One region of the Hoeflea sp. 108 genome, then DNA from elsewhere that is predicted to be linked to it. Evidence: predicted binding sites of a transcription regulator. Region 1 holds the regulator's gene; each other region holds the start of a gene.
What was found. Region 1 encodes LexA, which represses DNA repair genes until DNA is damaged. Its sites were predicted from a motif close to TGTTCNNNNTGTGTTCNG; they were not measured.
Positions count from the first base shown of each region.

Region 1 (3,693 bases):
CAAGCGCACGCATGAGCTGATCCCGCTCTGCCATCCGATCCTGCTGACCAAGGTGACGGTTGAGATCGAGCCGGACGAGACCCTGCCCGGCCTGCGCGTGACCGCACTTGCGCGCGTCACCGGCAAGACCGGCGTCGAGATGGAGGCGCTGACGGCTGCCTCAGTTGCCTGCCTGACCATCTACGACATGGCCAAGGCGGCCGACCGCGGCATGGTGATTTCAGGCATCCGGCTGATCGAAAAGACCGGCGGCAAGTCGGGCGACTTCAAGGCGACAGAATAGATGGCACTGCTGCCGGTCACCGAGGCTCTCGAACGCCTGCTTGAAGGTGCCGCACCCACCGGCACGGATCGGGTTACCCTGCACGAGGCAGCCGACCGCGTTCTGGCGGCACCGCTGTACGCCTTGCGCACCCAGCCGCCTTTCGACGCCTCCGCCATGGACGGCTATGCTGTCAGGGCAGCAGACATCGCCACGCTTCCGGCGAAACTTTCAGTCATCGGCCAGGCCCCGGCGGGACGACAATTCACCGGGACCGTCAGTACGGGACAGGCAGTGCGCATCTTCACCGGAGCGCCGGTTCCCGCGGGGGCGGACACCGTGGTGATCCAGGAAAACGCGCGTGATCTCGGCAATGGTGCGGTCGAAGTGCTGGAACCGACAGATCCCGGCCGCAACATTCGCCTCAGCGGCCTCGATTTCAGCGAAGGCGACCTCATCCTCGACGCCGGCCGCCTGCTCGATCCGGCAGCCCTCTCGCTGATCGCCTCCGCCAATCACCCCGACGTCCAGGTGGTGCGCGCACCACTGGTCGCGATCATCGCCACCGGCGACGAGCTTCTGCTGCCGGGTAGCACGCCCGGCCCCGACCAGATCATCTCGTCCAACGCCTATGGCGTCGCTGCAATTGCCCGCTCGATCGGCGCTCGTGTGCTCGACCTCGGCATAGCCGCCGACAGCACGGACGCCATCTCGGGGTTGGTCCAGAAAGCACTCGACGCCAAGGCCGATGTCATCGTCACACTGGGCGGTGCGTCCGTCGGCGACCACGACCTAGTGCATCGCGTGTTAACCGGCCTCGGCATGGATCTTTCGTTCTGGAAGATCGCCATGCGCCCCGGCAAACCGCTGATGTTTGGTCGCCTCGGCGCGACGCGCTGCGTCGGCCTGCCCGGCAATCCGGTCGCGAGCCTCATCTGCTCGCACATCTTCCTGAAGCCGCTGCTGGCAAAATTGGGCGGACGCTCTCACGTCGCCGACATCAGGGACGGTGTGCTCGATACGCCGATGCCGGCCAACGATCTGCGTCAGGATTTTGTCCGCGCTGTCGCACGCCAGACCCTTGATGGGCTCGTCGTCACGCCGTTTACGGTGCAGGATTCGTCCATGCTCCGGACGCTGGCCGACGCCAATTGCGCTGTTATCCGCGGCCCCTTTGCGGAACCGGCCGAATCCGGCAGTGCCTGCCGCGTGCTGATGCTGCGCTGAACAATCCCGCCGATAACCTTCACGAAATTTAAACAGTTGCGGAACACAACTGGAACAGATAGTGTTTGTTCCGGGTTTGTTTTTCTCGCGATTCCTTGGGGGCGGCGATGCTGACGCGCAAACAACATGAGCTTCTGCTGTTCATCCATGAGCGGTTGAAGGAGGCGGGCATCCCTCCATCCTTCGATGAAATGAAGGAAGCGCTCGACCTCGCCTCCAAGTCCGGCATCCATCGCCTGATCACCGCACTCGAGGAACGCGGCTTCATCCGCCGCCTGCCCAACAGGGCACGAGCGCTCGAAGTGCTGCGCCTGCCCGACTCGATTGCGCCCGGTCTCAACGCTGCCAGGAAGTTCTCGCCAAGCGTCATCGAAGGGTCGCTTGGCCGCAAGCCCGAGCCGTCGCGCCCGGCCGCTGCAAGCAACGACGACGATGCCGTGTCCGCCATTGCCATTCCAGTCATGGGACGGATCGCTGCGGGTGTGCCGATCGACGCGATCCAGCACCGGACACACACCATTTCGGTGCCGCCAGACATGATCATGGGCGGCGAGCACTATGCGCTTGAGGTCAAAGGCGACTCGATGATCGAGGCCGGCATTTTCGACGGCGACACTGTCATCATCCGGAATGCCAGTACCGCGAGCCCCGGCGAGATCGTCGTGGCCCTCGTCGACGACGAGGAGGCGACGCTGAAACGTTTCCGCCGCAAGGGCGCCTCGATCGCTCTGGAGGCAGCCAATCCCGCCTATGAGACCCGCATCTTCGGGCCAGACAGGGTCAAGGTGCAGGGCAAGCTCGTCGGGCTGATCCGCCGCTACTAGGGCAACTCCCAGAAGACGAAGCGTTTTCCGTCTCAAGTTGTGTAAGAGCAAAGACATTGAGCGTGGCCGCAATCCGAGGAGAGCGGAAATGGCGATGGTAGTCTTGAGATGCTTCGAGGCCGTATAGACCGCAGTTTCGAGCTTGCCGCATATGGCACGCTTGCCTGCGGTGGGCTATTCGGTCGTCGCGTTGTCTGGCTGTTTTCTCACCGCCTCTTGGCGATTGGGTGCAAGTCCCCTCGCCTCGCGGGAAAATTGGCGGTGCGCATGCCATGGCCGGTAGGGCTCGGTGATGGCATATTCGACCGATAGCACCGACGCGCCGCCCGCCACGACTGGCGTCAGATAGACCGCGGCGCTGCCCAGACGCGCCAGATCGCGCTTGGTCACTACGGTTGCGACCTGCCCGCCACAGACATCTCCAGCAGTCGCATCGTCGATGACGACGAGTGCAGCCGTTCGGCAGACTTGCCACGCCGCAGCAGCATTGGACGCGTGGACAACCGTCGCGCCGGATTGATGTCGAAGCGTGCACAAACCCGCGGAGCAGTGGAAGGCACTTGCGCCGGCGACGGTTTTGACGGCGTCCTCAGCTGGCGCAAGGCCTTTGGCCCGACCATTCGCAGGAAGGCTCTGCGGCGCGGCCCCAAAGCGTGGGCCATCGGCCGCCGGAGCTGCGGTCCCTCTGGTCTTCTCTGCATCCTGCGACGGCTTGCTAAGCTCTTCCACCGCCAACGCCCGCATCCAGTTGTCTGACGTGAACTGGTTTGGCCTTGGCCTGTTGACCGCGAGCTTGCCATCGTCGGTGGCGACGCCGACGAGGCGTCCATCTTCGGCCACGAGCACATCCGGCGACGGCGCGACGCCGATGACGAGCACGCCGGCCACGACGAATGGCACTGCGGCAAGGCGCAGCCAGGTCGTCGCCGTCGCAGCGACGACAAGGGCTATTGTCACCAGCACGACCGACCAGGTCGATACCAGCCCGACGGCGTCCAGCGGCGAGCGGTCGGAAATCCATTCGGCCATGGCGATCATGACGCGCAAACCGGCGCCCATGACATCGAGGAACGGCCCATCCAGTCCGAAGGGCATGGCTAGGCTGGCGAACACCGCGAACGGCATCACCAGCACCGATACGACAGGCATGACCGCCAGATTGGCGACGAGGCTGAGCGGCGACACACGCTGGAAATGCCAGGCGCCGAACACTGCCGTGGCGACACCGGCGATGATGGAGGTAGCGACAAGGCCGACTGTGGCGTTGCGCCCCCAGTGCCAGGCACGCGACCACAATGTCATCTCGCCAACAGGCTGTGCCTGCTCCTCACGGCGCTCGGACCACCAGCCATAGGCCCCGACGAGTGCTGCGGTGGCGGC
Region 1 covers NZ_KB890024.1:2,597,564-2,601,256, forward strand. The annotation lists gene moaC (cyclic pyranopterin monophosphate synthase MoaC) at 1-283, shown strand, start outside; gene glp (gephyrin-like molybdotransferase Glp) at 284-1,489, shown strand; gene lexA (transcriptional repressor LexA) at 1,597-2,313, shown strand; gene B015_RS0112780 (ComEC/Rec2 family competence protein) at 2,488-3,693, opposite strand, start outside.

Region 2 (3,693 bases), 630 kb from region 1:
GCCATCGCCGAGTTGTCGGGATAGGGCATGCCGTGGGTGATGATGGTGCTCTCGAGCGCGACCACGGGCTTGCCGGCGGCAAGGGCAGCGGCAACAGGCGCGTGGACGTCGATGAAGGGGCGGGCGGTTTCGGGTGTCATCTTGATCTCCATGGGCGGCCTCATGCCATTTCCTTGGCTTGCGGCACAAGGGCCAGCATCTCTGCGAAGGCCTGTTGGTCGAGTTCCGGTACAGCGGAAGCGGTCTCGATGGCGAGCACGGCGGCTGCAATGCCTTCGCGCAGCGCGCGCTCCAGCGTAAGCCCGCGCATCAGCGCTGCGGTCGTGGCGCCTGCCAGCGCGTCGCCCGCACCTGTCACGTCGACGATCCGGCGCGGGGCGGGGGGCGCAACCTCGATCAACCCTGACGTGTCATAGGCGAAGACTCCGCTGCCACCGGCCGTGACGACGCCGCGCTTGAGCCCGGCGGCCCGCAGTCCACGCATGAATTCGGCCGGCGAGGAATCGGTGGTGGTGCCTGCCAGCACCCCCGCCTCGCGCCGGTTCATGTAGAGGCAGGAGAGCTTGCCGAGGATCGGCACCAACCGCACCGCCTTGGCCGGCGAAATGGCAATCGCAAACAGCGGCCTGTCGGCAATCTCTCCAAGCTTGGTCAGTGCCGCTTCGGGCAGGTTGGCGTCGCACAGAACTGCGTCTGCCGCTGTTATCGCCTCGCGTGCCTTGGCGCGCCGCATCTGCTTGGCGAAGGCGAGTTCATAGAGCCCCATGTCAGCCAATGCCGCCACCACGTCGCCGTCGCGGTCGAGCAGCGCCGTGTAGCTCGGCGTCGCCCTGTCCAGGAACACAACCGACAGGTCCTCGATGCCGTTCGCTGCGATCTCGGAGGCCACTGCTTCGCCTGCAGCGTCGCCGCCGCGCACTGACATCAGCGCACCGCGCGCGCCCCGACGAACTGCACCGCGCAGCGCGTTGAAGGCGCCGCCGCCGACCTCTTCGCTCATCGCGCCGGGGATCGAGGCGCCCGGCACGAAGGGCGCCGTCATGCGTCCCCTGCGGTCGACATGCGCGCCGCCGATGGCGAGGATCCTGGGTGATGTCATCAATGATATGTCCGGCCGGATTTCGAAGCGGCGAACTTAGTGCGCCGGGAGGTTGGCAGCAACCACGGCGAATCGCCTTCGCGGCCATTTGCTGGAGTTTGTCGCTTCGCTCGCATGCGACATCGGATCACGCATGTGTGTGAAACGAAAAAAGAACACCAGGCTGAATTGCGTTTTGTTTCAATCGGTTGGGTGCTCTTGCCAAATAAGAACAAAACAGATACAAATTTATATCGGTACCGGATCTGCCGGCCTTCATTGACGACCACGGGATGATGTATCATGGCTCAGAATTCATTGCGGCTCGTAGAGGATAATTCGGTGGACAAATCTAAGGCTCTGGACGCGGCGCTGTCGCAGATCGAACGCGCCTTCGGCAAGGGCTCGATCATGCGCCTGGGTGCCAATGAGCAGGTTGTCGAGATCGGCACGGTCTCCACCGGCTCGCTCGGCCTCGACATCGCGCTTGGCGTCGGCGGCCTGCCGCGCGGACGTATCATCGAGATCTATGGGCCGGAAAGCTCGGGTAAGACGACGCTTGCCTTGCACACGATCGCCGAGGCCCAGAAGAAGGGTGGCATCTGCGCCTTCGTCGACGCCGAACATGCGCTCGATCCAGTCTATGCCCGCAAGCTTGGGGTCGATCTCGAAAACCTGCTGATCTCGCAGCCCGACACCGGCGAACAGGCACTCGAAATCTGCGACACGCTGGTGCGCTCGGGCGCCATCGACGTGCTGGTCGTCGACTCCGTCGCCGCACTTACCCCGCGCGCTGAAATCGAAGGCGAGATGGGTGAGTCGCTGCCGGGCCTCCAGGCCCGCCTGATGAGCCAGGCGCTGCGCAAGCTGACCGCCTCGATCTCGCGTTCCAACACCATGGTCATCTTCATCAACCAGATCCGCATGAAGATCGGCGTCATGTATGGTTCGCCTGAGACGACGACGGGCGGCAACGCGCTCAAGTTCTACGCCTCGGTCCGCCTGGACATTCGCCGCATCGGCTCGGTCAAGGACCGCGACGAGGTCGTCGGCAACCAGACCCGCGTCAAGGTGGTCAAGAACAAGCTGGCCCCACCCTTCAAGCAGGTCGAGTTCGACATCATGTATGGCGAAGGCGTCTCCAAGACCGGCGAGCTCGTCGACCTCGGCGTGAAGGCTGGTGTGGTCGAGAAGTCAGGTGCCTGGTTCTCCTACAATTCCCAGCGTCTGGGCCAGGGGCGCGAGAACGCCAAGCTGTTCCTGCGCAACAATCCCGAAGCTGCGCGCGAGATCGAGACGGTACTCAGGCAGAATGCCGGGCTGATCGCCGAAAAGTTCCTTGAGAACGGCTCGCGTGAGGATGATGGCGAGGATGAAGCCAGCGCCATGTGATTTGGCCCTGTGTCCGGTTGGCGGTTCTGTCGCTCGGCGCAGCTAAACGTTCAGCTCTTGTTCGAAACCGCCGGCCTTAGCGCCGGCGGTTTTCGTTTGTGGCTGCGACGGCCGCTTTGGCCTGTAATCTTGGCGGATATCAGCGCCTTTGCGGCGGCGGGGTTTCTGGACAGGGTCAAGGTGGGCAGCTAAAAGGCCAGTTCGAAATCCCGCCGGCAAAAGGCGGACATCTGTTCTGCTCGGCGACCAAAGGCGACAACATGAGTGGCGTGAACGAGATCCGGTCGACATTCCTCGACTACTTCAAGAAGAATGGGCACGAGGTGGTGGCCTCCAGCCCGCTCGTGCCGCGCAACGACCCGACCCTGATGTTCACCAACGCCGGCATGGTGCAGTTCAAGAACGTCTTCACCGGCCTGGAGTCGCGCCCCTATTCGCGCGCCACGACCGCCCAGAAGAGCGTGCGTGCCGGCGGCAAGCACAACGATCTCGACAATGTCGGTTACACCGCCCGCCATCTCACCTTCTTCGAGATGCTCGGCAACTTTTCCTTTGGCGACTATTTCAAGGAACAGGCGATCGAGCTCGCCTGGAATCTGATCACCAAGGAGTACGGGCTCAAGAAGGACAAGCTGCTCGTCACCGTCTATCACACCGACGACGAAGCTGCTGAATACTGGAAGAAGATCGCCGGCTTCTCTGACGACCGCATCATTCGTATCCCCACCTCGGACAATTTCTGGGCGATGGGCGACACCGGTCCCTGCGGCCCGTGCTCGGAAATCTTCATCGACCGCGGCGACCACATCTGGGGTGGCCCTCCCGGCAGCCCGGAGGAGGACGGCGATCGCTTCCTCGAATTCTGGAACCTCGTCTTCATGCAGTACGAGCAGGTGACGAAGGAAGAGCGCATCGACCTGCCGCGCCCCTCCATCGACACCGGCATGGGCCTCGAGCGCATGGCCTCGATCCTGCAGGGCGTCGAGACCGTCTTCGAGACCGACCTGTTCCGTCACCTCATCGACGCCGCGTCGTCGGCCATCGGCCGCGGCCCGGATGAGAGCAATGTGGCCTCCTACCGCGTCATCGCCGATCATCTGCGTTCGTCTTGCTTCCTGGTTGCCGATGGCGTGCTGCCGTCGAATGAAGGCCGTGGTTATGTGCTGCGCCGTATCATGCGCCGCGCCATGCGCCACGCGCAGCTGTTGGGTGCCAGCGAACCG
Region 2 covers NZ_KB890024.1:1,967,001-1,970,693, forward strand. The annotation lists gene B015_RS0109495 (pseudouridine-5'-phosphate glycosidase) at 1-140, opposite strand, end outside; gene B015_RS0109500 (carbohydrate kinase family protein) at 161-1,102, opposite strand; gene recA (recombinase RecA) at 1,382-2,470, shown strand; gene alaS (alanine--tRNA ligase) at 2,731-3,693, shown strand, end outside.
Region 2: a site for LexA is predicted at 1,240-1,257, ahead of recA (recombinase RecA). Genes of this name have one in related genera too.

Region 3 (3,693 bases), 1.1 Mb from region 1:
ACGGAGAGTTCGGAATGACCACGCAGACTTTGCCGATCGACCTCTATTATTGGCCGACGCCCAACGGCTGGAAGATTTCGATCATGCTGGAGGAACTTGGCGTTCCCTACACGATCAAATACGTCAACATCGGCAAGGGCGAGCAGTTCGAGCCGTCATTCCTGAAGATCGCGCCCAACAACCGTATGCCGGCGATCGTCGATCCGGAAGGTCCGGCCGTCGACGGCAAGGCAGCGCCCATCTCCATCTTCGAGTCAGGGGCGATCCTGCAATATCTCGGCCGCAAGTTCGGCAAATTCTATCCGGCCGACGAGCGCACGCGTGTCGAGGTCGACCAGTGGCTGTTCTGGCAGGTCGGTGGCCTCGGCCCTATGGCCGGCCAGGCCCATCACTTCCGGCAATATGCGCCCGAAAAGATCGGCTATGCCGTCGACCGCTACACCAACGAGGTCAACCGCCTCTACGGTGTGATGAACAAGCGCCTCGCCGATCGCGAATTCCTGGCTGGCGATTATTCGATTGCCGACATGGCAGCGCTTGGCTGGGTGAAGCCGTACAAGAACCAGGGCCAGGACATCGAGGACTTCCCGCACCTCAAGCGCTGGTTTGAAACGCTGCTGGCCCGTCCGGCCGTTGTCCGCGGCATCGCCGTGGGTGAAGACCACCGCCGCAATCTCGCCGACGACAAGGAAGCCCAGAAGGTGCTGTTCGGTCAGCGAGCGAGGGCGTGAAAACAGCGAATAGGGAGTAGTGGGTGGCGAACAGGGAACACGTGGCGTCGAAGCCCTCGGTCTTCCCCTCTATTCGCTACTCACTACTCCCTATTCGATCTTACAGCTTCGTCCAGTTCTGGCTCTTGCAGATGAGGCCGCCGAGCACGCAGCCCTTCATCTTCAGGTTCGAGCCGGCCACCGAGGCCTTGCCGGTATAGGTCTTGTCATTGGCGGGGTCGGTGATCTTGCCCGAATAGGCATTGCCGCCGTCCGCGTTGAAGGTGCCGATCTGCTTGCCGGCGTGCTTGCCGTCTTTCAGCGTGATGCAGAAGCCGCTGCCGCACGTTGCGATCGCGGCCGTCGAGCCGGCTTCCGTCTTCCAGTTGCCTTCGATCGGATCGGCATAGGCCGCGCCCGCCAGCATCAGGGTAGCCGCAACGGCCATGCTCATCTTGCGAAACATTGAAGTCCTCCCGGTTGGTGTCACAGGCGTCTCCCCCGCGTGACGTTTACGCAAACGTAAGCGTAATGCAGCCTTCGCCAAAACAAAAGCGGTGTCGCTGGGGAAGTTGCCGGCTTTTTTCTGGCCCGAAAAAGTCCCTTTCGCCGCCGAAAGTTCATCTCCCACCATCAGCGGATGTCGGGCGTGGTTATCAAAGACTTAGCCGCAGACAGGCGAATTTTCATCGCATTTTCTTCAAATCCCAGGCAGCCCAAGGCTTCCTATCCTTAACGAAATCCAAGCTTTACCCTTTGTTTTGACTTTGTTTTCTTCGGGTTAAGCAAGCCATTTAACGGCAGATTCAAGGCTCCCCGGCATCTTCGGAAGCATCGAAGGGCGGCTCCTGGTGACCCAGGCAGGCCCGCTCCAGGAGACGGACAGGGGACAAGAAAATGGCACGTTTCGAAATCTTTGAAGCCGGCTTTGGCGCGATGGGCACCACCGCTCAGGCTGATATTCTGCTGGAATTGGGCATGATGTATGCCACCGGCCGCGACTGCGACATCGACGTGGTTGCCGCCCACAAGTGGTTCAACATCGCCGCCATCAAGGGCTCGGCCCGCGCTGCTGAACTGCGCTCGGAGCTGTCGGTCACGATGTCCAAGACCGACATCGTCAAGGCGCTGCGCGAAGCGCGCGAATGGATGACGATGCACTAGTGCATGCCCCGAAAATCGCTTGGATTTTCGGAACGGATCATGCACCAGCAAGACAAGATTTCTTCGGGGGAAGAACGGGGACGCCGGGATGGCAGCCCCCAACAACAGAAGCGCGACGGCTTGAAGGACGGGCAAGGCGCGCCAGGGACATGATCTCCAGCATGTCCCCACCAATTGGACAGAGCAGTTAGACAGGGCAGGCGAACTTCCGACGGGCCGAAGATGCTCGCGGGAACTCTCCACGAAAAAAGCCGCGACCGATCGAGACAAGATCGGCGCGGCTTTTTCGTTGTTGCTGAAACATGCTATCGTTTGCTTTGCAAAATCAGCAAAAATGGGGGGTGGCATGCGCAGGACTTTGCTTCGCAGTTCGACTACGCTCATACTCTTGCTTGCAGCCGATATGTCCTGGGCCCAGGACTACTATGGCAAGTTCATCGATCTTCCGATCGGGCTGGAAAACCGGACGGATGCCTCGCCAAAGCCGTTCAGGACCACCAAGGCTGTCAACTTCGATGACCCGAACGGACTTCGCTGGACCGTGCCGGCGGGAAGCTACACCGATGGCGCGACCATTCCCTGGCTGTTCGAGCTGATCGTCGGCGACAACTATGACGGTCCGTATTTCCCGGCGTCGATCGTCCATGACTATTATTGCTGCACCCAAACGCGCACCGCACACGACACGCACCGCAATTTCTATTACGCGATGCTGGCCAACAACACGCCGTCCTGGCAGGCGTGGCTCATGTATTCGGCCGTCAGGCTCGGCGGTCCAGACTGGTCGTTGACGCAGCAGTCGCTCGCCAACGACGGCACCAACTGTTTCGACGAGCTCGGCTCGCTTCTGCCATCGACGGACGCCGGTCCGAAGCCCGCCGCCGCGCCTGCTCCCCAGATGTCTTCCCCGTCCCGAAAATTCGACATCTTCATCAGGGCGGCGGCCCTGGCGCAGGACCAGCGCGACACATTCCTCGTCAGCAAGCTGATGGCGATCGCCAAGACGCTGCAGGATACCGACGGCAAGGTTATCGACCTGACGGCGACGGGCGAGATCCCGGCAACCTTCGAAGGCGTCGAGCAGCTCAAGGCCATGGTCGACGGGGCGACGACCTTCGCCGGCTACAGCCCGACCGAGGCCCGCACCAACTTCACCGATTTCGGCCTGCTGGTGCCGATCGAAGGCAACTCCCAGCAGGTCGTGGCCAGCGTCAAGGCGGAGGGCGGGCTGGTCAAGACCACAGGCGGCTGGAAGGCTGTCGAGCTCAGCAACATCGGCATCGCCCAGGAGACCCTGCCGAAGATGCTGCCGGACACCTATCTGGTGGAGGCGTCCCAGATGAACGGCCTGAAAGGCACCGGGATCGAGTGGGCTGCCACCAGGACCGTGGCCGAGCGGGATCAGTGGAACAAGGTCATCGAGGCCGACCGCAGCTACCAGAACTGGCTGACTTCGCCCAACGTCCTCAGGCCGCAGGGTGGCTGACGCCAGACGTTGCCATTCCGCCAGTTACGTGATTGTCTCCGTACATGTGTGTCGATACAGGCACAATGGCTTGCTGCCCATGCTCCAAGAGGGGCACTGGCGCAGGCGAAAAGCATTGGATATCTGGGCTAGCGGCGCGATTCCTGACGTCAGGCGCGTCCACAGGGAGGGAATATGCATCTGAAACGTACTGTTGGCGCGTTGCTCGCGCTGTCGCTGAGCGCCGGTGTGGCCTTCGCCGAGGACATCACCTTTGCCGTCGTCGGTCCGATGACCGGCCAGCTCGCCAATATCGGCGACCAGTTCAAGCAGGGTGCCGAGGCTGCCGCTAAG
Region 3 covers NZ_KB890024.1:1,479,131-1,482,823, forward strand. The annotation lists gene B015_RS0107180 (glutathione S-transferase family protein) at 15-731, shown strand; gene B015_RS0107185 (DUF2147 domain-containing protein) at 832-1,176, opposite strand; gene B015_RS0107190 (sel1 repeat family protein) at 1,608-1,874, shown strand; gene B015_RS32120 (DUF1353 domain-containing protein) at 2,278-3,360, shown strand; gene B015_RS0107200 (ABC transporter substrate-binding protein) at 3,535-3,693, shown strand, end outside.
Region 3: a site for LexA is predicted at 1,468-1,485, ahead of B015_RS0107190 (sel1 repeat family protein). Genes of this name have one in related genera too.

Region 4 (3,693 bases), 2.0 Mb from region 1:
CGCGCGCCGCCACCTTGTCGCGGGCCGGGCCGGTCAGCTGCTCGTCGGCCAGAAGCACGACGCGCGGCTTGAGTGGGTCCTCGCCCTCGACCAGCGTGCCGATCGGCGCGCCGATCCAGCGCAGGACACCATCGGAGCCCAGCGCGATGTCGCCGTTGGGCGACGCGGCGAAACGCTCGGCGCGCGCTTCGAACTCTGTCGCCAGCGCCTTCTGCGCTGCCGTGCGCACTGCCTTGGCGTCCTCGCCACCGGCGCTTTGGTCGGCGGTGAAACGGAACCCTTGCAGTTCGCCGACGTGATGGCCTTCGACGAGGACGGTTCCGGACGGGCTGATTTCGGCTTCAAGCATGGTGTTTTCTCTAAGGCGGCGCATGAGGACGGAAGTCCTGCGGTCTACAAAGCGTTTCGTCAACCGCTCATGCAGCGCATCCGACAATCTGTCTTCGATGTCGCGTGTTTTTTCTTGCCAGTGTGCCGGATCGGCAAGCCAACCGGGGCGGTTTGAGACGAAAGTCCAAGTCCGGATCTGGGCGATCCGGTGCGAAAGCGTGTCGATGTCACCCTCGGTGGAATCGGCGCGACGGACCTGTTCGGCCATATAGTTCTCGTCGACATGGCCACGCCGGGCGAGGTCGTCATACATCGATGCGATGAGATCGGCGTGCTGCGCCGGCGCGATCTTGCGATAGTCGGGCAGCGCGCAAGCTTCCCACAGCAGCGCCACCCGCTCGCGGTTCGTGGCAAGTGCGCGGATTTCGGCATCGCGTGACAGATGCTCGAGCGCCTGGGCATCGACAGCCGGCAAAGCACGCGTCAGCCCCTCCACGGGAGCGACCGTCTCGATCGAGCGCTTCAACGCATCAATGCTGGCAAAGTCGAACTGGACGGTTCGCCACTGCAGCACCTTCACCGGATCGAAATCATGCGCTTCGATCTTTTCGATCAGCTCCTCGTCGAACGGATCGACGCGACCGGTGACGCCGAAGGTGCCGTCGCGCAGATGGCGACCGGCACGTCCGGCGATCTGGCCGAGCTCGGCGGCGGTCAGCTGGCGGAACTGGTAGCCGTCGAACTTGCGGTTCTGGGCGAAGGCGACGTGGTCGACATCGAGGTTGAGGCCCATGCCGATGGCATCGGTGGCGATCAGGTAGTCGACGTCGCCCGACTGGTAGAGCGCCACCTGGGCGTTGCGGGTGCGTGGGCTGAGCGCGCCGAGCACGACGGCCGCCCCGCCCTGCTGGCGCCGGATCAGCTCGGCGATGCCGTAGACCTCGTCGGCCGAGAAGGCGACGATGGCCGAGCGGCGCGGCAGCCGGGTGAGCTTCTTCGACCCGGCATAGGCGAGATGCGACAGCCTCGGACGGGTAACCACAGACACGCCCTTGAGCAGCTTCTCGAGAATGCCGCGCATGGTGTGGGCGCCGAGCAGCAGCGTTTCTTGGCGGCCGCGCAGATGCAGGATGCGGTCGGTGAAGATGTGGCCGCGCTCGAGGTCGCCGGCGAGCTGGACCTCGTCGATGGCGACGAAGGCTGCATCGGTCTGGCGCGGCATGGCTTCGACGGTGCAGACGGAATATCTGGCGCCGGCAGGCTGGATCTTCTCCTCGCCGGTGATCAACGCGACCTTGTGAGCACCGACCTTCTCGCACAGCCGCCCGTAGACCTCGCGGGCCAACAGCCTGAGCGGCAGGCCGATGACGCCGCTTTCATGCGCCACCATGCGCTCGATGGCGAGATGGGTCTTTCCGGTATTGGTCGGGCCGAGCACGGCCGTGACGTCGCGCCCTGACAGGATCAGCGGGTCGTTCTGCCTGGAGTGAACATTCATTTCAAGAAACCACCCTCGGCGCCGGTCGGGACCGGCGTTGCGGCGCCTTCGGACGCCGAGTGGACACATAGGGATTTGCGCGCCAAAGCGAAAGCGGAATGTTCCGGTTTAAGAGTTGGAACGAGTCTGGAACGAATCAGCGACGAATCACTGACTCTGGACGATTCAGGTTTTGTTCACCCCAACATATTGAAGAACAGCTGGCAAGCGGCACCACATGCAGACTCACTAAAGTGGCCAGTTCCCGATTCCGCGCCGTTGCCGTTAACCTTTGCCGGCAAGGTCGCGCCCAGCAGGGTGAAGCCGCACGCAAAATAATGAAATTATTGATGTTTCCTACTCAGGCGTTAACAGCAGCGAGGCCTGCAACCGCGATTTGATTAAGACTTGAACCAAATGCGGAACGAACTGGCGACGAATCGGTGACCGTACCTGTTTCCCGGTTTGTTCACCGCTAGATGTTGTGCCGCTTGATCTCCTCGGGCGGATTCGAGGCAAGTCCGGTGCAAGTTCGCATGCGAAAGCCCACAACCGCCGTTAACCTTTGCGTGCCATTCCGGCACGAACAGCCTGTAGCGAAAATATCTGTGATTGCATTCCGTTAGGTCATACTCGCTGGTTGTGTACAACGCCGACGCGTGTCTCCATGGCCAGGTTGAGTCTGTGCGGCGGGGTTGCCTGGACAGGGCCTCCGGAAAATGCGGCGCACCGCGCAGGCGCACGACACTGGAGGGACCAACATGAAACGACTGTTCGCCGAGTTCTTCGGCACATTCTGGCTCGTCTTCGGCGGCTGCGGCAGCGCCGTCCTTGCGGCGGCATACCCCGATCTCGGCATCGGCTTTCTCGGCGTTGCGTTTGCGTTCGGCCTGACCGTTCTCACCATGGCCTATGCTGTCGGCGGCATTTCCGGCGGCCACTTCAACCCGGCCGTTTCGGTCGGCCTGCTGGTCGGCGGCCGCTTCGACGCCAAGGACCTGATCCCCTATGTGATCGCCCAAGTGTTGGGCGCCGTCGTCGCCTCGGCGGTGCTCTATGTGATCGTCAGCGGCAAGGCCGACTTTGCCGGCATCGGCGGCTTCGCCACCAACGGCTATGGCGATGCATCGCCCGGCAAATACGGCATGACGTCCGCACTGGTCATCGAGGTCGTGCTGACCTTCATGTTCCTGATGATCATCCTCGGCTCGACCCATGGCCGTGTGCCCAAGGGCTTCGCCCCCATCGCCATCGGCCTGGCGCTGACCCTGATCCACCTGATCTCGATCCCGGTCACCAACACGTCGGTCAACCCAGCGCGTTCGACCGGACCGGCGCTGTTCGTCGGCGGCATCGCCCTGCAGCAACTGTGGTTGTTCTGGGTCGCGCCGATCGTCGGCGCCATCCTGGCTGGCATCACGCACAAGGCGCTGTTCGAGAGCGAGTGAACAAACCCGACTTCCTTGCCAAGAAAAAAACGGCGCCGAAAGGCGCCGTTTTCCACTGTTGAAATGCTGACGGGCGGTCAGACGAAATACTGCCCGCCATTGGCGGTCAGCGTCGCGCCGGTGACAAAGCCCGACTCGTCGGAGGCCAGGAACACCACGCAGCGCGCAATTTCCTCGGGCTCGCCGAGACGGCCGACCGGAATCTGGGCGATGATCGATTCGCGCACCTTCTCGGGAACTGCCATCACCATTTCGGTGGCGATGTAGCCGGGGCAGATGACGTTGACCGTGATGCCGGCGCGTGCGCCCTCCTGCGCCAGCGCCTTGGTGAAGCCGATGTCGCCGGCCTTCGACGCCGAATAGTTGGCCTGGCCCGCCTGGCCCTTTTGGCCGTTGATCGAGGAGATGGTGATGACGCGGCCGAACTTGCGGTCGCGC
Region 4 covers NZ_KB890024.1:4,564,110-4,567,802, forward strand. The annotation lists gene B015_RS0122705 (helicase-related protein) at 1-1,828, opposite strand, end outside; gene aqpZ (aquaporin Z) at 2,569-3,255, shown strand; gene B015_RS0122715 (beta-ketoacyl-ACP reductase) at 3,333-3,693, opposite strand, start outside.
Region 4: a site for LexA is predicted at 1,945-1,962, ahead of B015_RS0122705 (helicase-related protein). Genes of this name have one in related genera too.